Regions from separate parts of the Sphingobium sp. B1D7B genome, predicted to be linked through region 2. Evidence: predicted binding sites of a transcription regulator. Region 2 holds the regulator's gene; each other region holds the start of a gene.
What was found. Region 2 encodes LexA, which represses DNA repair genes until DNA is damaged. Its sites were predicted from a motif close to GTTCCNCNCTTGTTCT; they were not measured.
Positions count from the first base shown of each region.

Region 1 (7,975 bases), on a different contig from region 2:
CGAAACTCATTGGCTCAGCCGGGGTCCGGTCTCTCGCGCTCTCCATGATAGCGAACTCCTCCTCAGTGAGACCGATCTCGCGCCCGAGATCCCACAGGGCTTGGCCCATCTTCATGCGATCTGGTGGCATGACTGCCGCTGCGATGAGTTCACGAACCTCTGCCTCCGCGCTGCGGCCATGGCGCGCCGCAAGGATCTTCAGACCACGGTGAATTTCATCGGGAATGTTTCTGATGGTCAGTGCTGGCATAGCCATGTCCTTCGTGCTATCAAACTACAGAGATGATATCACACTACGGCAAATTGTCAACTTAATCGAACGTTGTTCAAATTAAGTTGACAATCAAGAATTGAGAATAATTTGTGCGCCGCACAATTCGCCGAAATGCTGCCTTATGAGCAGGAGAGGGCGGGGCTGGTTGACGGTCAACTAAACGACCGATTTTTTGACGCTAGCCCCCGATAGTAGACAGCCGCCAGCATGACCTGTAATTACCGTACAGGATACATAGGAAGATACGATGACACTACGCGATAAAAAGATAATTGGTTGGGCTGAGATAATCACAATCACCCCAGCACTTTGTTTATTTTTGTCTATTCTAGTTAACCGATACTTTCCAAACGCTGGCGCATTTGGATACTTTTTCCTCATTCTAATCTTTGTTTATGCCGCTGTCTCGATAATAACTAAGTTAACAACCGGGTTAACTCCGGCACAACTTTTTGGTATTAAGTCAATCGAGCAGTCCTAATTTGTATTTTGTGCTTAGCGAAACCATTATGCAGCCCGTTGGCAGAAGCTGCGGTCACAGATAAATGCGAAGCCCGCAACGATCGCTACGAATGAAGGACATCCAGACGATGAATAACGCCGACCTCGCTCAAAAGCTGGCCGATGCGCACGGCATTGCAAAGGCCGACGCCAAGAAATATGTCGATAGCGTGTTCGCTGAGATCGCGGCCGCCGCCGCTAAAGGCGAAGAGATCAGCTTAAACGGCTTCGGCAAATTCAAGGTCAAAGACACGCCCGCTCGCGAGGGGCGAAATCCCGCGACTGGCGCGGCGATGACGATCGCGGCATCGAGGAAGGTCTCTTTCTCTGCTGCAAAGGGCCTCAAGGACGCGCTGAACGCCTAGGCGCAAAAGGGCCGGTGGAGTTGATCCACCGGCCTTAGTTTTCCAGTTGGCGGGTCGCTTCCCTATACTGGGTGCATATCCAATACCCGTGACGCAGATCCGTTGCCAGATTGCCCCGCAGAGCATCCATTGGTCGCTAGCTCTCTTGACCCGAATCAGATTCCGTTCTTATTTTGTTCCAATGGAACAGCCCAGCACGAATGACCTCGCCGATGCATTGCTGTCCGCCCCTGGGTGGGCTCGTGTCGGTTTGACAGCTCCGCGCGACACTCTGCGCATGGCGGCGGCAAAGGAACTCGCCCTGCAGATCCAGAGTCTGATGGACGGGGAGGAGGGTGTCCCAGACCCTCGACAAGCGAGCCTCCCGTTCTGATGCGCCCGCTCGATCCTGAAAATGAGGACGAACCGCTCGACCTTGGGCTGTTCGAAATGATGATGGGCATGACGCCTCAGGAGTGGGATGCCCCCATGTCGGAGCAGGACGATGGATCGGTGTCGGCTTTGCACAACCAATGATCGCGACGCGCTCGCGGAGCAGTTGGCGGAAGAGATGTGGAATAGTCGCCGCGATCGCGCCATTGATCCTCCATGGGAGGAGGCGGGGCCTTACTGGCATCGGGCCATGAGGCAGTTTGCCGACGCCACTCTGAAAATGCTCCAGCGCGACCATGGATGAAGCGATGGAGGTGCTACAACAGGCGTGCGCCCGTAGCGCCCAAGGAAAGCAAGATGGGCCGGACGTGCGCCTCGCATTGAAAGCGCTGCGTTTCCTCGGCGTCCCCAATGAGGCGCTGAAGTACTTTTGGGATAGCTGCACAAGCGAGACTGAAATCGGGCGATCACAGAATATGAACGCAGCGCTTAGACGCATCGAGCGATTGCGCGACGGAAAACCGACAGCCTAGCCGCGACTGGGAGCCAAGCGCGCTACATCGAGCGATCAGAACACCAAAGGAAATGGGCCGGTGGAGCGATCCACCGGCCCGGTTTCCCAACGTGACGATTTCGCCTTCAGTCACGCTGGGCGGGAAAGTCCGATATTTAGCTGCTCGGCTTGCGGATTGCCAGAATAACCGTGTTCACCTGAGTTCCGGCATGGGCGAAAGATCCGGGGGGCAGATCGTGCCACTTGCCCCAGCCATAGGCCGGTTTGCAGCGCTCAACCAGATCGTGCAGCGCCTTGTGCCGGCGGTCCTCTCCATATTCGGCGCGGGCGCTCATGACCGCGACCAGGACGCCACCGGGTTTCAAGAACTGGTAGGCGTGCCGGACATGATCGCAGTCGCGGCCGCGATCGAAGGGCGGGTTCATGATGATGCAATCGAACAGCTCTGTGTCAGGCTGAATGGTGAGGAAATCCGCTTCGTGGACATCATCGAATCCGTGCAGCACGCGCAGCTCGTAGGCGAGACCTGGCTGAAGCTCGATGCATGAAACGATCGCACCCCTGTCTCGCGCCGCCCTGGCCAGAATGCCCGTGCCGGCGCTGGGCTCCAGCACGCGCTGCCCTGAGCCAATTTGCGCATAACGCATGACTTCGCCGGCAACGTCCTCGGACGAGTTGAAGGCTCCGAAATTCTTGGCGGGGGTCAGATGATATTCTGGCGCGTCGTCGGCCTTGGTGCTGTTGTAGGCGTCGCCGATGACCTCGCCATAATATTCGGCCAGGAGTTTGTTCACCTCGCGCAGCAGATCCTTGCGCTCGAACCAGAGGTGCAGATTGCCATTGCCGAACACGCGCACCCGGAAATATTCGCCCTTGATGACGCAAGGGGTCTGTCCGTGCAGGCCCGTCACCCGGCTTATGATGCTCTGATGCTCGGGGCAGGGGCCAAGGCCGTCCAGTTCGCGAAACACGCGTTCGACATCGCGCAGCGTATCGCGGCGATTGTAACTGTCCCACCAATTCAGGCTGTCGCTTAGCGCCCGCTCGATGATGAGGCGCGACCCGATCTTGAACCCGTCATGTGACCGAAACCGGCGGTCCAGAGCCATGAACGTGTTGGCAATACCGCGCAGATAAAGCGTGCGGCGGTTCTCCCAGATGTTGCCGAACGTCGACGTGCAATTTTCAGAGGTGAATGCCGGCGGTGCGCCCTTCAAGCTTGAATAGAACTCCTCGCGTGCCTGACGGTCCAGCAGTTGGTCAAAGCCAAGCGTCTCCAGAAGATGGGTCCAGCAGCGGGAGTCGATCGCGCCGGTAATCTGGTCTTCAAAGTCGTCCCGAGCGGGCTTCTCATGTATTTTGCCCGTTTCGCGATCTCGCTTCCGCTTGATCTCGGCCGCAAGGAACGATTCGGCCAACTCCATTTTTTCAAACCGCCCGACGGGGAGGGAGACAGATCCTCCAACGCAGATTTTTGCAGCCTCGGCAGTGAGAGCATGGAAGTTGTCATAGGCCTGCATCCAAAGATCGATAGCGCGGCTGCGCCCTGCGGTGATCTCGTCGATCTGGGCGCGGTGCATGAGGTCGTTGCTCACGGCGTCAGTCTTCCTGATGATGTCGAATGGGAAGGGGGAGGGGCGGCGCGCTCGGCCGCCCCGCACGCAATCAGTATTCGTCGCTACGCATGATCGTGAGAACGCGCGCGGTCTTGCTGGGATCGCTGGGGTCTGAGGAACCGAACTCTAAGGCGGTGTCGTAATAGTCGATCTTCCACATGCAGCTTGTGCCCTGCCAATCGAACAGCCCGAAATCTCGCTCGCCGTGGGGGTCGTTGTCGCTGTCGAACGTGTCAAACTGGCGGACCTCACGCAGCAGCTCGGCCTGACGCCCATAGCCGGGCCAACGGGCCGCATCGCCGATCATGGCATCGATGCCTGCGGTGAAGACGACACGATTAAATCCAGTGGCCTGTGGCAGTGCTTTACGCATGGCGTCGTTAAGCGCTGCGATCTTCGCGACCTTGCTCTGCGGCTGTGAGGCATTCTGGATCGTCATGTTTTTCCCTTTCTGATTTGGAGCCGAAGGCGATGGCCCCGTGCCATCGGCTTCTGCCGAGTGGCGAACTGGGTCGGGGAATTTGCATCGGCTCGTGCGGGGGGGAGGGGGATCACCCGGCGCGCAGGGAGCGGAGCGACTGAGCGTTGGGGATACCTCCCGCACGACCAAGCGGAGGCGCGTGAGCGCCGGAGACGGCCAGGCCGTAGCAAAGGGGGCAGGAACAGGCCCCGGAACGCGCGCAGCGCCCTGAGACGGCCGCGGCAGCGGTCCCTAGCGTGTCGCCGGCATCGTCCGGCGCGCGCACAGAGGATCTTCGGGCATCAAGGCCACGCAACGCAGCGCTGACCAAGAGCTGGCGAAGGGGAGTGGCCTGCCCGGCTATCTCACGCGAGGATCGTCACCCGAATGGGACGAGACGCCGGCACGGTGGCTCGGTCGTAGCGCAGCGGAGATAGAGCCGTGCCCGGAGGGTCGCGCCCAAACCACACGCGCGCGAAGTCCAAATTGAAATCGCTGCTTGCCTAGAACAGGCTACTTATTTCTGGTGTCCGTTTGATGAAACACCTTGTCGCCCCCCTGCAGCCTTCTAATCGCGATGATTTTCCCGGTAGACCCAATATCATATGAGACGGCATCATAAGACCAACAACAGTGCGCGGGTGTGCTGCGCCCCCAACTCGCCATCGAATTGAAATACTCAATTAGAAGAATTTTTCCAAATGATGAGTATCCTGCTTCAATACGAAATACTACGCCCTTTGCACCCAGCTTGCTGCCAAAAATGCTTAGCCATTCCTCTTTCGATCGCGCGACTTCTTTACCATCCTCGGTAACAACAACCTTGTCATCGAGCAGTGCCGAGTAGCCATTTAAATTTTTACCCTCGATGGCTCTTACCAGCTTCTGCTCCATGGCCGTTTGGCCAGGGAGAGGCGGGGGAGGGGGAACCTGTGATAAGGCTGAGGTCGAGATCATGAACGAAGCGGCAGCAACTCGCCCGATTAACATAGCAATCCTCTCACATCGGTGCTCGACATGAGGCATCCTATCACAAGATGCCTACCCGCCCAACCCGTTGAATTCCGCACTATCTTATTGACAGATCACGATATTATTCCGACACTCGGGTCCCGAAACGAAGCACTTAGTTGGAGAGTGAGATGCCGAGCGAGATCGTCGTCACCGCGCGCCCATACTCTGTATTTATGCAGACGGATTATTATAATTTTGACGGCGGGGGATCGCCAGCGGGCCCAGGGGTTGCACTAGCGGACCTCGCGATGTCCGACTTGAGCGTCAAAAACAATGTCACGATCGACGAAGACGCTAATACTCCCGAAATTGTTATTACTGCTGGCAAGATCAAAAACGCCCTCATCGGGATTGGAGGGGCAGCCGCGCTCTATTCTTACTCCCAAGGCACTTTTTTGGTGCCCTGTTCCGGCAGTTACTCATTCGCCGAAGTCTTAGCTAACGCGAAGAACATGACATTCAGATTAGTCACCACGAATTTTGGACCGGGGCGAGCCGGAGAGAACCTGGTAGGGTCGAATGGCAACAATGTGCCCGTGTTGATCAATGCTCAATTGGCGTATCAGTATACGCAACATCAAAATGGCGCTCTATACGTGGTTGCCCACGAACTGGCGCACTCTCTTAACAGTATGCAGCAATACAATAACTAGCTTTGGCAGCAGTATGTCGCTCAATTTCCGAACATGTCTCAGGAGCAACTTGTTGCAGCATATCCGACAAGTCCTGAATTTGCAGCTAACGAGGCCCGCGCCAACACAATAGCCAGGGCGATGGCCGCTTATGTTGGATTGGGTTACATGGCTGCTGAGCCCACTCATGGGTATGAGACATGCTAATCTGCTAGGCGGCATGGACAAGCGGCCGCTGGCAGGCCGTAGCAGAGGGGGAGGAGCAGGCCCCGGAACGCGCGTAGCGCCCCAGGACGGCCGTGGCAGCGGCCCTACCGTGTCGCCGGCATGGTCCGGCGCGCGCACGAGGATCTTCGGGCATCAAAGGCCGCGGAACGGGGCGCTGGCCCAAGAGCTGGCGAAGGGGAGTGGCCTGCCCGGCTCTACCACGCGAGGATCGTTACCCGAAGGGACGAGACGCCGGCACGCTGGCTCGGTCGGAGCGCAGCGAAGATAGAGCCGTACCCGTAGGGTCGCGCTCAGATTTACCTACCTATGGAACTGGACCACGATTCCGTGAGCCGGTAGAATTACCGCATGACAGCTAAGATTGAACGGATTTTTCCCCGTTGGGCGCGGACGCTGGGTGCATTGCATTATTCAAATGCGCTGGCGCGCGCGCAATGCCGGCATTGCGGCGTGCAGCTCCGCGTCGATTTGGAGGCCTTGGGATTGAAGCACGGCCCAATGGCGACCCTTATCGATCGCTCTGACCGCTGCAGCATGGTCGCCTGCCATGGGAGCGTGTTTTATCTCGCGTCGCGGAGCTATGGTCGCCAATGGCTGCCGCTGATCAGCCGCGAGGATCTTCTGCTTGGCCTGAACACTGCGGCTCCGCCGTGCGATGCGAAATCGCTCGATTTGTTGAGCCGGCGGACGGCGGGCGACCACAGTGGCTAAACGCGGCGATAGGCGACGCCAATTCTGGCGGTCGCCGTCTCTCTGCGCGCGAGGAGCTGGCGAACGAAGCGCGCACCGCGATCGTCGTCATCGAACGAAACGCGCCGGGCTTGCCCGGCTGCACCGATGCGGCCCCAGCTATAGTCAACGACGATTGCGCCGAAGAGGTCGCGCTGAACGTGAATCTCGTAGCGGCGCGCGATGTTGCGTGCGAGGTCCACGGCCTGCAGGCGGATGAGCTGATCGTCGGCATCGAGCATAGCCGCACTGTCCTCGCGCGCGCGCGCGAGGTCCAACCGGAAATCTGAATCAGTATGTCAGGACTGATTCAGTCGTTCGATCAGCTTTCCAGCGCGACGATCTTCAGGGCTGAGGTTTGGCCTGCACCAAGCCGAGAACGGCTTGCTTGTTGTCCATCCATGCAGCTGAAATCGGGCTGCGCCACGCAATCATGTCATGGATGCGTTGGTATCGTCAGCGATCACACGCGCAAAAATGGGTTCGTGGTGAGCAATCCGGTTGCGCAACTGGCGGATAGCGCGAAGATCATTGTATGCGGTTAGACGGCACTGCGCGATAGACTGGTTGGGCGGGGCGCCGGGAAAGCAGGCGCGGAAATGTTGGTTCCAGATGCGCGTCTCCTGTCCGACGGTGAACATATTTTCCCAGAACGCGAATTTGAGCTCGGCAATGATCTTGCCGGTTGTCGGCAAATAGGAAGCGCATTGGCCTAGGTCATTAGCAGCGCTGTAGCGCTTTCTTGTTCGCGGCCTTGGCAAACTCCGAAGAAAACCATTGTTCCAAGGCCAGTTTGCGCCGTGCACGCGCTCGATCCCCTCGGAGATTCCGTTGCGGATTGCGACTTCGCAAACCTGCAAAGGGACGAACAAGGCAGCCGATAGATCAAGATTCCACTCGTAGAGCGCCAGGGCCTTGTCCCTGTCATTACCCATGGCCTGGAGGTAAGTAGCAAAGCGCGGTGCTGATATGATGCCGGGCAATTCCTGGGCTTCATCAGTCGTAAAGGGCAACGCGATACATCCTTAGGCCTACGCTATTGACGGTGTCGTCAACAGGCCTATATGTCACTCAACGGCTTTGAGAAAGCGGGCTCACGCCCCCCCTCATCGTCAAAGGATACCTAAAGGCCCGCCCCCCCGGCGGGCCTTTTCTTTTGCGCGCAGCGCCCCAAAATGGCCGTGGTAACGGCCCTCCAAGTGTGTCGGAGGGGCGACGAGGCCCCTCCGGCGCCCTTGTCAGGCAGCTTCGTCCAGTTCGGGCAGCTCGT
Region 1 is NZ_JAOQOR010000002.1:107,399-115,373, reverse strand. Features, by position in the region: gene M2336_RS17865 (FitA-like ribbon-helix-helix domain-containing protein) at 1-250, opposite strand, end outside; gene M2336_RS17860 (HU family DNA-binding protein) at 847-1,140, shown strand; gene M2336_RS18020 (DUF6771 family protein) at 1,322-1,513, shown strand; gene M2336_RS17855 (hypothetical protein) at 1,513-1,656, shown strand; gene M2336_RS17850 (DUF4942 domain-containing protein) at 2,182-3,546, opposite strand; gene M2336_RS17845 (DUF3768 domain-containing protein) at 3,692-4,081, opposite strand; gene M2336_RS17840 (hypothetical protein) at 4,616-4,996, opposite strand; gene M2336_RS17835 (hypothetical protein) at 5,245-5,769, shown strand; gene M2336_RS18080 (TraC family protein) at 5,663-5,881, shown strand; gene M2336_RS17830 (WGR domain-containing protein) at 6,684-6,947, opposite strand; gene M2336_RS17825 (Abi family protein) at 7,137-7,718, opposite strand; gene M2336_RS17820 (ParB/RepB/Spo0J family partition protein) at 7,944-7,975, opposite strand, start outside.
Region 1: the regulator LexA is predicted to act here: its motif matches at 1,305-1,320, upstream of M2336_RS18020 (DUF6771 family protein).

Region 2 (7,975 bases):
ATCACACCCGAGTAGAAGTCCACATTCGGGTAGAGCTTCTTCTCGATGAAATATTCGTCGTGCAGCGCGATCTGCTCCAGCTCGCGGGCGACGTCGAAGATAGGGTCGCTGACGCCAAGCTTGTCCAGCACTTCCTTGGCGGTCGCCTGCATCACCTTCGCGCGGGGATCGTAGTTCTTGTACACGCGGTGGCCGAAGCCCATCAGGCGGAACGGATCGTCCTTGTTCTTGGCGCGTGCGATGTAGGACGGGATGCGATCCACGGTGCCGATCTCGCGGAGCATGTTGAGCGCCGCTTCGTTGGCGCCGCCATGCGCCGGGCCCCACAGGCAGGCGATGCCCGCCGCAATGCATGCAAACGGATTGGCGCCCGAGGAGCCGGCCAGGCGCACGGTCGAGGTGGAGGCGTTCTGCTCGTGATCGGCATGCAGGATGAAGATCTTGTCCATCGCCGCCTCTACGACGGGATCGACCACATATTCCTCAGCCGGGACCGAGAAGGTCATGCGCAGGAAGTTGCCGGTGTAGCTCAGGTCATTGCTCGGATAGACGAAAGGCTGACCGACCGAATATTTGTAGGCCATGGCCGCGAGCGTCGGCATCTTGGCGATGAGACGGTGGCTTGCGATCATCCGCTGGTGCGGATCGGTGATGTCCGTGGAGTCGTGGTAGAAGGCCGACAGCGCGCCGACCACGCCGCACATGATCGCCATGGGGTGCGCATCGCGACGGAAGCCGCGGAAGAAGGTGGAGAGCTGCTCGTGCACCATCGTGTGGCGGGTGATCGTCCGCTCGAACAGCTCGAACTCGTCCTTTGAGGGGAGCGAGCCGCGCAGCAGCAGATAGGCCACTTCCATGAAGCTCGACTGCTCGGCGAGCTGATCGATGGGATAGCCGCGGTGAAGGAGCACGCCCTCATCACCATCGATATAGGTCAGCGCCGAATCGCAGCTCGCCGTAGAGGTGAAGCCGGGATCATATGTGAACATGCCCGTTTGGGCATAGAGCTTGCGAATGTCGATGACCTTAGGGCCGACGGAACCTTCGACGACCTTACATTCGAGATCCTTGCCCTCGACGGTCATTTTGACTGTGCTGTCGCTCATTCCTTCACCCCTTATTGCTCAAATTTGTGGTCCGGACCCGGAAGCCTGGAGGAGTCCGGCCTGATCCTGCAGGCGGCCCAAGGTTTCGTCCCGACCAAGATGGAGTAGCACGTCGAAAATACCGGGCGACGTCGTGCGACCCGTTAACGCAACGCGCAGTGGCTGTGCAATCTTTCCAAGGCCAAGGCCAGCCTCTTCCGCGATTGCGCGGATGGCGGCCTCAAGCGCCTCAAGCGACCAATCGGGCAGCGCATCCAGCCGCTCGACCACAGTGCCGAGCAGGGCGCGGGCATTCTCGTCGAGCAGTTTGGCGGCAGCCTCTTCGACCGTGAGCGGGCGCTTGGCGAAGAGGAAGGCGGCGCCGTCGGTCAGTTCCACCAGCGTCTTGGCGCGGGGCTTGAGCGCGGGCATGATCGCCGCAAGCTGGTGCAGCCGGGCCTGGGCCGCCGCATCGTCGTCCAGCGGATCCATCCGCTCGGCGACGAGCAGAGCGAGGCGACCGTCATCGGCCTCGCGAATGTAATGGCCGTTCAGATTTTCGAGCTTCTTGAGGTCGAATCGCGACGGCGAGCGACCCACGCCCGGCAGATCGAACCACTCGACGGCCTGCTCGCGGCTGATGATCTCATCATCGCCATGACCCCAGCCGAGTCGCAGCAGATAGTTGTTCACCGCCTCGGGCAGCATGCCCAGCTCGTCACGATAGGCATCGACGCCCATGGCGCCATGCCGCTTGGATAACTTGGCACCATCCTGCCCGTGAATCAGCGGGATGTGCGCATAGACCGGCTCGGGCCAGTCCATCGCGCGGATGATGCCGAGCTGGCGGAAGGCGTTGTTGAGATGGTCATCGCCACGGATCACATGAGTGACGCCCATGTCATGATCGTCCACGACGACGGCCAGCATATAGGTGGGCGTGCCGTCCGAGCGGAGCAGGATCATGTCGTCCAGCTCGGCATTCTGCACGACCACACGGCCCTGCACGGCATCTTCGATGACGGTTTCGCCCTCGCGGGCCGCCTTCAGGCGAATGACATAGGGGGCATCACCGCCTTCGGAGGGATCGCGGTCGCGCCAGCGCCCGTCATAGCGCATCGGCTGACGCGCGGCGCGTTGCTGCTCGCGCAGGGCTGCCAGCTCTTCGGGAGTCGCGAAGCATTTATAGGCATGGCCGGCATCGAGCAGGGCGTTGGCGACCTCGGCATGGCGTGCCGCACGCGCGAACTGGAAGACCGGTTCGTCATCGCCTGCAAGGCCCAGCCAGCTCAAGCCATCGAAGATCGCCTCGATTGCGGATTCGGTCGAGCGGGCGCGGTCGGTATCCTCGACGCGCAGTAGGAACTTGCCGCCGTGGTGACGGGCGAAAAGATAGTTGAACAGCGCCGTGCGTGCGCCGCCAATGTGGAGATATCCCGTAGGCGAGGGGGCAAAGCGGGTGACGACCGTGCCTGTTTGTTTCCGTCCTTCTGCCACGCTATGCCTGCTTTTCCCTTATGTCGCGGGTGGGTTTCCTAGTGAACGAGAATGCCCCTAGCACGCCTTTTCCGGCTCGACAAATACCGTTGTTGCGCCGCAGCAGTGTCTGGTTGGGACGGCTTCATGCCCGAGCGGAATCGGTGCTGGAGGCTGAGCGGGCGCAACTCCCACTGTGGGTGCCGATCCTGCTGGGCGCCGGGATTATCGCCTGGTTCACCCTGCCTGCGCCACCGCAGTGGATGGCGTGGATCGCCTTCTGGCTGGGCGTCGCCGCCGCCTTTGGCGCCGTGGGGCGCGGAGGACGCTTGCCCGCTGCGCTCGCCGTTGGCGCGGTGCTGCTGGCGGCGGGCTGTCTGCTGATCTGGGCCAAAGCGCTTCTTGTTGCGCAGCCGCCACTTGCGCGCGCCGCGGTGGTGGAGATGGAGGCTCGAGTCCTCTCGGCAACGCCCTTGGCTGCCCGGGGACTGGTGCGGCTGGAGGTCGCGCCGCTGTCGCGGCCCGATCTGCCGGCGCGGGTCCGCATCAACGCGGCGCCCGATCAGATGGCAGAGGAGATTGCCGCAGGGGACCGCATTGCCGTCCGAGCGCGGCTAATGCCGCCTGCACCGGCTGCCCTGCCGGGCGCTTATGATTTTGCGCGGACGGCCTATTTTTCCGGCCTCGGCGCTACCGGGCGGGCACTCGGCAAAGTGCAGCGCCTCGATGCGGCAACCGCTGGCGGGGATGCGCGCGCGACTCTCGCCCACCACATCGCCGTGCGGTTGCCGGGACCGGAAGGGACGATCGCGATCACGCTCGCCACGGGCAATCAGAACTGGATCAGCGAGGCGGATGCGGACGCGATGCGGCGCAGCGGGCTTGCCCATCTGCTCTCGATCAGTGGCTTGCACGTCTCCGCGCTGATCGGCGGCGTGATTCTCATCATGGTCAGTCTGCTTGCGCTGTCGCCGGCCCTCGCGCTGCGCTGGCCGGTGCTGATGATCGCCGCCTGCGTGGGCGGCGCGGCGGGCATCGGCTACACTGTGTTCACCGGGGCGCAGGTGCCGACGATCCGCTCCTGCATTGCCGCCTTGCTGGTGATCGCGGGCATGGCTCTGGGCCGCGAGGCAATCGGGCTGCGCTTGATCGCGACCGGCGCGCTGATCGTGATGATCTTTTGGCCTGAGGCTGTCATCGGCCCCAGCTTCCAGATGAGCTTCGTTGCCGTGACCGCAATCGTGGCGCTTTACGAATATCCCCCCGCACGGCGGCTGTTCGAGCGACGCGACGAGGGGCGGATAAAGCGCTGGACCCGCAGCCTCGGCGCCTTGCTGGCGACCGGGCTGCTGGTCGAGCTGGTGCTGACGCCGATTGCCTTTGCCCATTTTCATCGCTCGGGCCTGCTTGGCGCGGCGGCCAATATGATCGCCATTCCGCTCACAAGTTTCGTGGTGATGCCGGCTGAGGTGCTCGCGCTGGTGCTCGACGCTGTGGGGCTGGGGGCGCCGGTCTGGTGGGTGGTCGGTGTGGCGCTCAAGTTCCTGCTGTGGATTGCGCATACTATCGCCAGTCAGCCCTTTGCGACGCTATCGCTGCCCGTCTCCAGCGGACTGGCCTTTGCGCTCGCCATGATCGGCCTCTTGTGGCTGATGCTCTGGCACACGGCGCTGCGTTGGTGGGGCCTGCCTCTGACGGCGCTAGGCTTTTTCCTGACATTTCTGGCACCGTCCGCCGACGTGCTCGTCACCGCCGACGGCCATCATGTGGCGGTGCGCCTGCGCGATGGGCGCATGGCACTGCTGCGGGACCGAAGCGGGGACTATGTTCGCACGACTCTGGCTGAAGCGAGCGCCTATGACGGTGAGTTTGCGTCCCTCGCGCAGGCGCCGGACACGGGATGCACGCGGGACATGTGCGCGATGACATTGCCGGGCCGTGCTGACCAGCCGCCGGTTCACCTGCTGATCAGTCGCTCGCGCCTGCTCGTTCCCTATCCCGAGTTGGTGGCCGCCTGCGCGCAGGCCGATCTTGTGATCGCTGACCGGCCCCTGCCGCCGGGATGTGTGCCGCGCTGGGCAAAGCTGGATCGGCCTGCGCTGAATGCCATGGGCGGTGCACTGATCCTGCTCGACAGTCGGGAGATCGTGCCGGGCCACGACCCGCGCAGCCGCCATCCCTGGATCGCGGGCACCGGCTCGCGCTAGAGCCGGCGTCCCATATCGCCCGCCTCAGTTATAGCGCCGCAAGAGCCCTGCGAGCCGGCCCTGAATGCGCACCTGCCGCGCCTCATAGGTTTGGGGCTCATGGTCGCGATTGGCAGGATCGAGCCGCACCTTGCGGCCGTCATGATGGAAATATTTGAGCGTCGCTTCATTCTCGTCGATGAGGGCCACGACGATCTGGCCATCGCGCGCCGTTTCGGTCCGCTGGATCAGCGCGAAGTCACCGTCAAAAATCCCTGCTTCGATCATCGAGTCACCGGAGACTTCTAGCGCGTAATGATCGCCGGCGCCCAGCAACGCGGCCGGGACCGGCAACATGGTGTCGCTCTCCATCGCCTCGATGGGAAGACCGGCAGCGATGCGCCCATGCAGCGGAATTTCGATCACGTCATTGGCGGCGATGGAGATCGTCCGCGCCGGCGCGGTGGCCGCCTTGCGCAGCGGGGTCACGTTGGTGGCCGCCGCCGGCTCTTCCGTCCGCTCTGCCACGGGCATACCATCCGGCAGTTTGAGGATTTCGAGCGCCCGCGCGCGATTGGGCAGCCTGCGGATGAAGCCGCGCTCTTCCAGCGCGCTGATCAGCCGATGGATGCCGGACTTCGACTTGAGGTCCAGCGCCTCCTTCATCTCCTCGAAACTGGGCGAGACGCCACCCTGATCGAGATGCTGCTTGATGTAGCTGAGCAGTTGCTGTTGCTTGGCGGTCAACATGAGTGGTTCCCCAATATGGAACGGACGGAGAACGTTTAGGAAACGAATCGAGCCACGTCAACACGGATCGGCCAAATATCTCAGGTCTCGGTGGCTGGCGTGTCGTCCCACGCACGGGCGAGCGATCAGGTCAGGATGTGCTGGTCAGGCGCGATGGGTGCGGGAAGATCGGTCGCGCCGAGGCGGGCGAGCATTTCGCGTTCGACCGTCCGTGTCATCGCATCGAGCGGCAAGTCGTTGGGATCATAGCCGAACGGGTCTTCCAGCTGATCGCCCAAGGCGTCCAGCCCGAAGAAGGTATAGCTCGCCACCAGCACCGGAATGAGGGCCCACCAGCCCAGCGAGCCCGCCAGCGCGAAGGGCAGCAACAGGCAGAAGACGTAGGTCGTGCGGTGGAGAATGAGCGAATAGGTGAACGGAACCGGCGTGCTGGCGATCCGCTCACAGGCCGCCTGCACATCGCTGAGCGCCTTGAGTTGGCCCTCGATGAGCGAATGATGGATCGGGTTGATCCGCCCGTCTGCGGACAGGCGCAGGCAGTGCGCGCCCATCTCGTAGAGTACGGTGTCGGTCGGGTTCGGGGAGGTGCGCCACGGTCCATCGTTCACCCACCGGCCGATCGCGGCAGCCTCGTCGTGCTGACGCAGGCGGGCAGCAAGACCGTTGGTGAAGCCGCAGACGCCGCGGAGCAGCGGGGCGCGCTCCTCCTCAGGCAGCGAGGACGTGAGCCGTGCGAAGGAGCGGCTCGCGATGATCAGCGCCCCCCATTGCTTGCGGCCCTCCCACCAGCGATCATAACAGGCACTGTTGCGGAAACTCATGAAGATGGAGAGCGACAGGCCGATCAGGGCGAATGGAATGCCGCTGATCTGCGCGAATAGCCCTGGCCAGGCGCGCGCTGCCAGAATGGCCGCCACGCTGGCCACGGCGATGCCTGCCAGCCGATGCTGGATATGCGGCATGATCGTGCCGCGATAGGCGAACAGCACTTCGAGCAAGCCAAGGCGGTTGCGAACGATCACGGGCGGACATCTCCTGCCAGGGCACGCGGCCACCGGACATGGGCCGGGCACCGGGCGCGCTCGCCATGCGGAGGATGCGCGCGCAGATCAAGGATTAAGTGGCCGCAAGGGGAAGCGCGCAATGGGCGCTGAGGGAACCGGCGGGGAGGGCAGCGGTTCAGCTTGACAGACGATCACTACAAGAGGACCGTGCCATGCCCCTCAAGCTCGAAGGTTCCTGCCGATGCGGCGCCGTGCGCTTTTCCGTCGACAGCCATGCGCCGGTGCCCTTTCTGCGCTGTTATTGCTCGATCTGCCGCAAGACCGCCGGCGGTGGCGGCTATGCCATCAATCTCCACGCCGACAAGCGCACGCACAAGGTGGAAGGCGAGACCGCCGTCTATCACGCTGCGCTGGACGATGGCGGCGGTGGGGGCGAGGGCGGATGCCGCGTCAGCACCGGCGAGCGGCACTTCTGCCCGGCCTGCGCGAGCGCGCTCTGGGTGTTCAGCCCAGAGTATCCCGACCTGCTCCACCCTTTCGCTTCCGCGATCGACAGCGATTTGCCCAAGCCGCCGTCGCTGGTGCACATGATGCTCGGATCAAAGGCGAATTGGGTCGAGCCGCAGATCGGGTCGGATGACCAGTGCTTCGACGGCTATCCAGACGAGGGGCTGGAAGACTGGCACCGGGCGCATGGGCTATGGATTGAGTAGGACGGCTCGGGCGGGACGCTTCCAGGGGCGGCCGTGAAGTGGGTTGGTGGCAAGAACGTCAGCTATCATCGGCAATCTTAAAACCTGCCTGTCCAGATACCATGTCATTGCAGTCAATATTGAATCCCTTATTTGACGTTAAATGCACTCTGCACCTCGCCCTCTTAAGCCTGAAGAGCGGGCGTTGGTTGCCTACCTTTGGGAGGTGAACGAGTGCAGTAACGCCCTACCGCCTGAGCTTCTCGTTGAGGAGATGGATGATGGCGGGATGGGAAGCCTGTCATTTGTATCGCAAAAGCTCGAACGCACATATGGAGGCGAGGCTGGCTCTTGCGGCTTTTACGACGAAGATGGGATGCAAGTTAGGGTTGGGTTGATTCTGGACCAAGACGGGGATCTGTACGAACTTGATCTTTGGACGGTTGATTTCAGCCCACTTATCAAAATCCCTGAGCCTTGTTCATTCTTCGACAAACGCGCTCCGGCTTGAGCGGCCGCTTCCCACGCTAGAACATGTCGTTCACCGATCCTTCGTCACCGCTTCAAAGCGGCTACGGCTGTGGTCCGACGTTGGTGTTGAACACGGACTAATCAGGCGCGACGCCATTGTCGGAATTCCCTCCGTTCGTCCTGAGTAGCTGCTGAGCTTGTCGAAGCGGCGTATCGAAGGACCGGCCCGTGCACTGGGATGCTTCGATACGGCTCTTCGATACGCGCCTGCTGCGCACCTCGGATCCTACTCAGCAGGAACGGTGAAGCTA
Region 2 is NZ_JAOQOR010000001.1:3,133,088-3,141,062, reverse strand. Features, by position in the region: gene M2336_RS14715 (citrate synthase) at 1-1,106, opposite strand, end outside; gene gltX (glutamate--tRNA ligase) at 1,125-2,582, opposite strand; gene M2336_RS14705 (ComEC/Rec2 family competence protein) at 2,696-4,768, shown strand; gene lexA (transcriptional repressor LexA) at 4,793-5,497, opposite strand; gene M2336_RS14695 (bestrophin family protein) at 5,623-6,519, opposite strand; gene M2336_RS14690 (GFA family protein) at 6,714-7,214, shown strand; gene M2336_RS14685 (DUF6984 family protein) at 7,357-7,704, shown strand.

Region 3 (7,975 bases), 420 kb from region 2:
CATCCGCGATCTTGGTTATGATGTCATCTGGCACGGCCAGAAATCCTGGAACGGCGTCGCGATGCTGAGCCGCGTCGGAGAAATTCACGAGACCCGGCGAGGGCTTCCCGATGACCCGGACCCGAGCCAAAGCCGGTACCTCGAGGCGGCGGTCAACGGTATCCTGATTGGCGGGCTTTATCTCCCGAATGGCAATCCCCGACCTGGCCCCAAATTCGACTATAAGCTGCGCTGGTTCGAGCGGCTGATCGATCACGCTGCCGGGTTACTCGAAACCGGGCTGCCAGTAATGCTTGCTGGTGACTTCAATGTCATGCCCACCGATCTGGACGTCTATAAGCCCGAGCGCTGGCTCGACGACGCCCTGTTCGCGCCTGAGGTGAAGGCGGCCTATTTCCGGTTGCTGGACCAAGGTTGGAAAGATGCGCTTCGCACGCTTCATCCCGGCGAAGTCATCTACACCTTCTGGGATTATTTCCGGAACGCCTACGGCCGAAATGCAGGCCTTAGAATAGACCATCTGCTGCTCAGCCCGGCCCTCGCCAGCCGACTGGTCGATGCTCAGGTTGACGCCCATGTGCGTAGCTGGGAAAAAACGAGCGACCATGCGCCAGTTTGGATCGAGCTTGCCGATAAGCCCAAACGCAAAAGAATCCCGAAAGCTATGTCATGATGGAGACTGAAAGCTTCCTCCTGGGCAAAAACGGCTGGGTGCCGAACAACGATCGGTTGCCCGTAATCGTCTATCGCGGCGTATTGCAGGGCGGTAACTCGGATTTGGCCGAACGGTTCGAAGCGCTGTTCGCGGAGAACGGCTGGTTGCCCGACTGGCGTGACGGTGTGTTCGACTATCATCATTATCATTCGACCACGCATGAAGCGCTCGGCGTGTTTGCCGGAAGGGCGATGCTCGAACTCGGCGGACCCGATGGCCGGCAGATCGAAGTCGTGGCGGGCGATGCGGTGATGTTGCCCGTCGGCACCGGCCACCGCTGCGTCGCGTCCAGCGAAGATTTTCAGGTTGTTGGCGCGTACCCGAAAGGGCTGAGCTGGGACATCTGCCGGGAAGGGCCCGACGATGCCGCCGAGGCCCGAATGGCCGCTGTGCCTGAACCCCGTCGCGATCCCGTGACTGGCGAAACGGGCACGCAAAACGGGGCATAAGAAGGATCAGTCGCGGGACAGCTCTGCTTCAGTGCCTCGATCCGCGTCGTCCCGTTCGCTTAGGTCAGGTCTTCGGGCGGAAGTTTCTTCCTCATTTCCTTGCTCTTTTCAACGAGTTGAATGAGTTCGGCAGGCTTCAACTCTCGCACCAACTGATCGAACGTGCATTGCACGGGCGCTTTGTCAGGGCGCCAGCGGCGAAAGCGGGTGCCGTGGCGGAACCGGCCTGCGGTGATCTGGTCATAAATGACCTCGGCGACCAGCCCATGGTCGAGAGCAATATAATCACCGCTCTTGTCGGGATTCCAGCGGCTGGGTCCGCCGGGCGCCTTTCCGGTAAACCCCGGCCCGCCTTCATGCGGCTTGAGTGCTTTGATCAGCGCCTTGCGCTCGGTGGCGGGGAAACCCGAGCTAAATCCGACAAGATCGAGATGACCAGTCTGAGTATAGAGCCCAAGGAGCAGTGAGGCGACATCGCCCTTGGCAGTCTTGCGATATCCGCCAACCACGCAATCGGCCGTGCGCAATTGCTTCACCTTCCGCATCGCGCGTTCCCCTGGTCGATAGGGCTCGTCGAGCGCCTTGGCGATCACGCCATCAAGGGCGCCGCCCGTTTCGGCTAGCCAGGTTTTGGCTTGCTCCAGCGATGTCGAGGCCGGCGACAGGATCAGTGATGAGTTGACTATCGAGCTGTATAGCGCCTCAAGCGCGCCCCGTCGTTCCGCCAGCGGCTTGTCGCGAAGGTTGCTGCTGCCGATTGCCAGCGCGTCGAACAGGATAAGCTGCGCGGGTGTCTCCCTCGAGAGCTTGGCGATGCGCGAGGCAGCGGGATGGAGGCGAGCCTGAAGCACATTGAAGGAGAGATGATCGCCGATCGGGATCACCAGTTCGCCGTCAAGGAGCAGGTGCTTCTCAGGAAGGTTGCGAATATGGGCAATCATTTCCGGAAAGTAGCGGCCGAGCGGCTTGCCCGATTTGGACCAGATCTCGATATTGTCGCCCTCGCGCGCAGCGATCGCGCGAAAGCCATCCCATTTGGGTTCATACTGCCAGCCGGGTGGGGAGGGCAGTTCCTCGACCAAAACCGCTTCCATGGGCGCAAGCGGAGCCTTGCTGTCGTCAGTATGGGTTGATTTCGAGCGAGCCATGCCAGGATAACCCCTGGCGGGGAGAGCGGTTGCCCGGGCTGGCAGTCCATTCAGTCGGCAGACCGGCGTACCTTTCAGCATATGCGGTGTTACGAGCCATGTGCCGATTGAGATGGGCCGCTCCATCGTTCCATCGCACGGGACCCCGCCACCGAGCGCTCTCTTGGCTATGTCCACGGCCTTAGCGGAGGGTGGGGCAGGGGACATTGGTCGTAATAGCGTTGTTCAAAGGGTCGATGGGCGGTTGCTGAAAGCTGTCATCGATTCAGACCTGAGCGGCCATACGGGCATCCAACTCTGAATGGCGAAGTTGCTCAGGAGCGGACAGGGTAATCCGGTGCGAGGCGCAGTGCAGGCTAAGCAGATGCCGTTGGCGCCAATGGGGCATCCCGATTTCCGGCTGGTCGTGCTGCTGCCTGCGGAAGGCGACGCTTAGGCGGACCAGCTAGTGAAAAAACGAACAGCTCGCTATTCGTTGGCGCCGTCAGGTCAATCTCGCAGCTTGTAATGTCATCTCTGAAGGCGGCAGTTGCGCGAACACTTTCCCATCGCTCGCTGCCAGGTTCGATTCCCGGCCAGCCGGTTTGCTGGCGCAAGACGGGATCGGGGTGGAGGACTTCAGGGCCCGTCCAGCGGACAATCTCGTCGGACCAGGCTTCGTTGTCCTCGCCGCGAAATTGTTGCGAGGCGATCTTTAGGGGTGCGGAAAGCGATGCTCGCGCGTGCTTCCCTCGCTCGGCGACACGAAGCGCATGATCGCGGTTGGTCGCATCCTTTAATCGGCGTCTTAAAGAGGCGGCGCGCATGGCGGCCGCGAAGGATCTTGTCCTTGGGTCAAAGCCTCATGACGGAGGGCGCGAGCAACAAACCTAGCTCAACCGAAGGTGGCGTAACGCTCTAGTGCCAACGCACTATGCGAACTTATGACGATTTTTATGACCATCGAAGGAGGTCATGAAATAATCTTTAAATAACATAGAATTTTGGCGTACACCCTCTCCGCCACTTACAAATGAGCGCTGGTGCCGACGGCGCGTGCCCCTCGCCTCCGTCGTTGCCGATTTCGCCCCTGGGTGCTTGCGTTCGCTGCGATCGGGTGATGGTTAGTTCGATGGCCTGCCGCTCCCTTTTTATTCCAAGCGATCTCCGCAGGCCTATGCGCAACATCAGGGGCCGTCGCACCGCGTCTCTTGCGCTCTCAACCTTGCAGCGCCACGCGGACCGCCGCCAGATCGCGCGCGAACAAATTTTGTTCTCGCGCTTGCGCCTCTCCGCTCAGGCGCAGCAGATAGCTGGGATGGGCGCTCAGCCAGAGCTGGCTGCCATCCGCGAGCTCATAGGGCCGGCCGCGCTCCTTGGCGATGCTGGGTGTCCGGCCTAGCAGGGCGCGCCCGGCGCTGGCGCCCAAGGCCAGCACGATCGTTGGTTGAACGATCCGTCTTTCGGCATCGAGCCACCAGCGGCAATGGTCGATCTCCCCCGCGGTCGGGTTTTGGTGGAGACGTCGCTTGCCGCGTTGCTCGAATTTGAAATGTTTGACGGCGTTGGTCAGCCGGATTTCGGCACGATCGAACCCCGCCGTCTCCAGATGCCCGTCGAGCAACTGCCCCGCCGGACCGACAAAAGGCCGGCCCTCCTGCTCTTCGAAATCGCCCGGCTGCTCGCCCACGATCATCAGCCGCGCGTTGCCGGGCCCTTCGCCAGCGACGGCGCGCGTGCCGTTGCAGCCGATCGAGCAGGCCGTACAGGTCGAGATGCCCTCGGCAATCTCACTGAGGGACGTCGGGGGCGGGCGCTGGAAGGGATCGGCGCCTTGATCGACCATCTGAGCCTCGCGGGCCTGCGCGCCGGCAATCAACGCAGGGATCAACGCGGCTTCCGGCAGGTTCTTCCAGTATCGCCGGGGCATTTCCTTCACCATCATCGCCACCTTGAGCCGCGCGGGGTTGAAGATGGAGGCATAATAACGCTGCCAAAGCCCTTCGATCTCGTCTTCGCCGGGGGCATCCCGGGCGTCGGCGCCCGGCCCCTCCGCGAGCTGAGCGCCATCCCAGTGCAAGCTGAGATCGGGCGTCAGGATGGACCAGCGCTGGCTCGCGAACCGATTGAGGAAAAACGGGGCGTTGGCGCGCACGATGGCATGATCCGGCTCGAACCAGGCCACGTAGCGGTCCGTTCCATCGGGATCCTGGGCCAGCCGGAACCGCACGAACGCCCTCATCTTGTGAATGTCGCGGCGCACCTGCCGCTCCAACTGCGTGAGGGCGTGCACATCGGCATCGCTCGTCTTTTCAAGCAGGTGCGGGTCGCTTTGCAGGCGCCACAACAGGCGATAGAGCAGCGCCAACCGTGTATCCGAGCTGTGCAGGATCACCTTGCGGGCCAACTCGATGAAGCGCTTGTTGGCCGTGACCGGGCGGGGTGATGGAGCAGGCTCAGGCGTGTCTTTGGACGCGAACAAATCCCGCGCGCCGTCCGATGCCGCTGCCCAGCGGATATGCTCCGGACCGACGCCCTGCAAGACCAGGGCGCGGGCCAGATCGCGCCATGTGTCGAAATCATGGGCGTCATCCAGCTCGGCATTGAACAGCGCGGGCTGACGCAGGAGCGGGGCCGGCTTCACCTGAACAGTTCCATCTGGCGAGGTGGCGGGGCCAGCCGGGCACGCAGGTTTGCCGTGTCGATCAAGCCAGTCGGGCGCCAGTCGGCCGTGACAATGAACGGCCGCAATTTGGTGACCGTGCGAGTGAGCCGGGCGAGATCATCCAGCCGGAGACGATGATGGCGGCGGGCTTGCAGGATGGCAGCCACCGCCCGCGTGCCCAGTCCCGGCACGCGCAGGAGCTTTTCGCGCGAGGCCAGATTGATGTCGACCGGAAAATCCTGCCGGTGCCGCAAGGCCCAGGCCAGCTTGGGGTCGATGTCGAGCGCCAGCATCCCGTCATCGTCCGTCGCGGTCTGCACCTCGCTTGTCGAAAATCCGTAGAAGCGGATCAGCCAGTCGGATTGATAAAGCCGATGCTCGCGCATCAGGGGCGGTCGCTTGAGCGGCAGAACGGCGCTGGCATCGGGGATCGGGCTGAAGGCGGAATAATAGACGCGGCGCAGGCGATGGCGGTCGTACAATTCGCTGGCCCGGCCGATGATCTGCGTGTCGCTGGCGCCATCCGCGCCGACGATCATCTGGGTAGATTGGCCGGCGGGCGCGAACATCGGCGCATGCTTGAAGCGTTTGCGCGCATCCTTCGCCTCCACCATGGCCGAACCGAGCCGCGCCATCGCGCCTTCGATCTGCCCGCCATTCTTGTCGGGCGCCAGATCGGTCAGGCCGCGCTCGGTCGGCAGTTCGACATTGATCGAGACGCGGTCCGCCCACAGGCCCGCTTGCTCGACCAGCGCGCGATCGGCCTCGGGGATCGTCTTGAGGTGGATATAGCCCTTGAAGCCATGATCCTCCCGCAAGGCACGGGCGACCTCGATCAGCTGCTCCATCGTATGGTCGGCGGACTTGATGATGCCCGAGGAGAGGAACAGGCCCTCGATATAATTGCGCCGGTAGAAGTTGAGCGTCAGCTCGACCACTTCCTGCGCCGTAAAGCGCGCCCGCCGCACGTTCGAGCTTTTGCGGTTGACGCAATAATGGCAGTCGAAAATGCAATGATTGGTGAGCAGGATCTTGAGCAGCGAGATGCAGCGCCCGTCCGGCGCATAGGCATGGCAGATGCCCATGCCTTCGGTCGAGCCGATCCCCTTGCCATCGCGACTGTTGCGCTTGGCCGTGCCGGACGATGCGCAGGAGGCATCATATTTGGCGGCGTCCGCAAGGATCGCCAGCCGATCCGTAATCGTCTCCTGTTTCATTTGTTCTTTATATGTTCCAGCGGCTGGGGCGGCAAGCACCGAGCAGGCCAGCCCGGCTCGGTTCGTCTGAAAATTGCACTGCCATGTGCCTTGCGCTATGCGCTGGGGAAGAGCCCCGGTGTCCGCTGATCCTCGCTGATTCGCGCCGCCGGGGCCTTGATTTTTACAACTGATGAGTAGGCACCCGCACATGTCCCGTCGTCGCCAGATTTATGAGGGCAAGGCGAAGATCCTTTATGAAGGTCCCGAGCCCGGCACGCTGATCCAGTATTTCAAGGACGATGCGACCGCCTTCAATGCGCAGAAGAAGGGGACGATCTCCGGCAAGGGCGTGCTGAATAACCGGATTTCCGAGCATGTCTTCACGCTGCTCGCGAACATCGGCGTGCCCACCCACTTCATCAAGCGGCTGAACATGCGCGAGCAGCTCATCCGTCAGGTCGAGATCGTGCCGATCGAGGTCGTGGTGCGCAATGTCGCTGCTGGCTCGCTCTCCACTCGGCTGGGCATTGAGGAGGGCACGCAGCTGCCCCGCACGCTCATCGAATATTATTACAAGGATGATGCGCTCGGCGATCCGCTGATCACCGAAGAGCATATCGCCTGCTTCGGCTGGGCGAGCCAGGAAGAGATGCACGACATCGCCGACATGGCGATCCGCGTAAACGACTTCATGAGCGGCTTGTTCGCCGGCATCGGCATCCGTCTGGTCGACTTCAAGCTGGAGTTCGGCCGCATCTGGGATGGCGATTTCTCGCGCATCATTCTGGCCGACGAGATCAGCCCCGATGGCTGCCGCTTGTGGGATATGGCCACTAACGAGAAGCTGGATAAGGACCGCTTCCGCCGCGATCTGGGCGGTGAGGTCGAGGCCTATCAGGAAGTCGCGCGCCGCTTGGGCCTGCTGCCCGAGGGCCTTGAGAACGACGTTCTCGATCTGGAGAGCCACCGCAAGAAGCGCGGCAAGTAAGAGACGTTTCGGGCCGGGCGCTCATCAGCGGCGCCCGGCTCCCGCGCCTTTACATCGCCGCGCCGGGCAGCACCCAGGCATTGAGGCCCATCCACAGGGCCATGGCGACCATGAACAGGTCTTCGGTCAGCGAGACGAAGCCGAGTGGCACATTGGTCCCGCCGCCAACGCAGGCACATTTGAGGCTGCGTTTCTCCACATAGACAGCCTTGTAGATCGAGACCGCGCCGATGCCGCCGATGAACGCGGCGACTGGTACCGAGAGCCAGGGCAGGGCCCCCGCGAGCATCAGCACGCCGGCGCCCAATTGGGCGAACGGATAGATTGAGGCATAGGGCACCCATTTGCGGGCCAGCAGATCATAGCCCAGGAACATGGTCGCGAACCGATCCACATCCTGCAGCTTGAGCATCGCCAGCAGGATCATCGTCACGGAGATGAAGCGCTCGAGGGTGAGCAGGCTGAGCAGCGGCGCGGCCGTCAACAGATCGATCGTCAGCGCGATCAGCGCCGCAACAGCGAAGACGACCAGAACAGGCGTATAGCTCGTCGCGTTCGGATCCTTGACGCTGAGGCCCAGGAAGCGGCGCAAGTCATCATGGCCACCGATCCGCTGACCGTCGATGAACACCTGCGGCGTGGTGGTCACATAATGCTCGGCCTTGAAGGCTTCCTGCTGGGCGCGGGTTTCGATCCAGCGATCCTCGACATCATAGCCTTTGCTGCGCAGCAGGTGGAGCGCCTTGAGGCCATAGGGGCAGATGTGGGTCGGCATGACCATCCGATAGAGGACAGCCTTGCGGCCCTTCGGGTTTCGGGGTTCAGGCATTGA
Region 3 is NZ_JAOQOR010000001.1:3,549,799-3,557,773, reverse strand. Features, by position in the region: gene xth (exodeoxyribonuclease III) at 1-673, shown strand, start outside; gene M2336_RS16685 (cupin) at 670-1,164, shown strand; gene M2336_RS16680 (ATP-dependent DNA ligase) at 1,224-2,438, opposite strand; gene M2336_RS16675 (UdgX family uracil-DNA binding protein) at 3,511-4,935, opposite strand; gene M2336_RS16670 (putative DNA modification/repair radical SAM protein) at 4,932-6,173, opposite strand; gene purC (phosphoribosylaminoimidazolesuccinocarboxamide synthase) at 6,364-7,143, shown strand; gene M2336_RS16660 (glutaredoxin) at 7,193-7,972, opposite strand.
Region 3: the regulator LexA is predicted to act here: its motif matches at 6,176-6,191, upstream of M2336_RS16670 (putative DNA modification/repair radical SAM protein).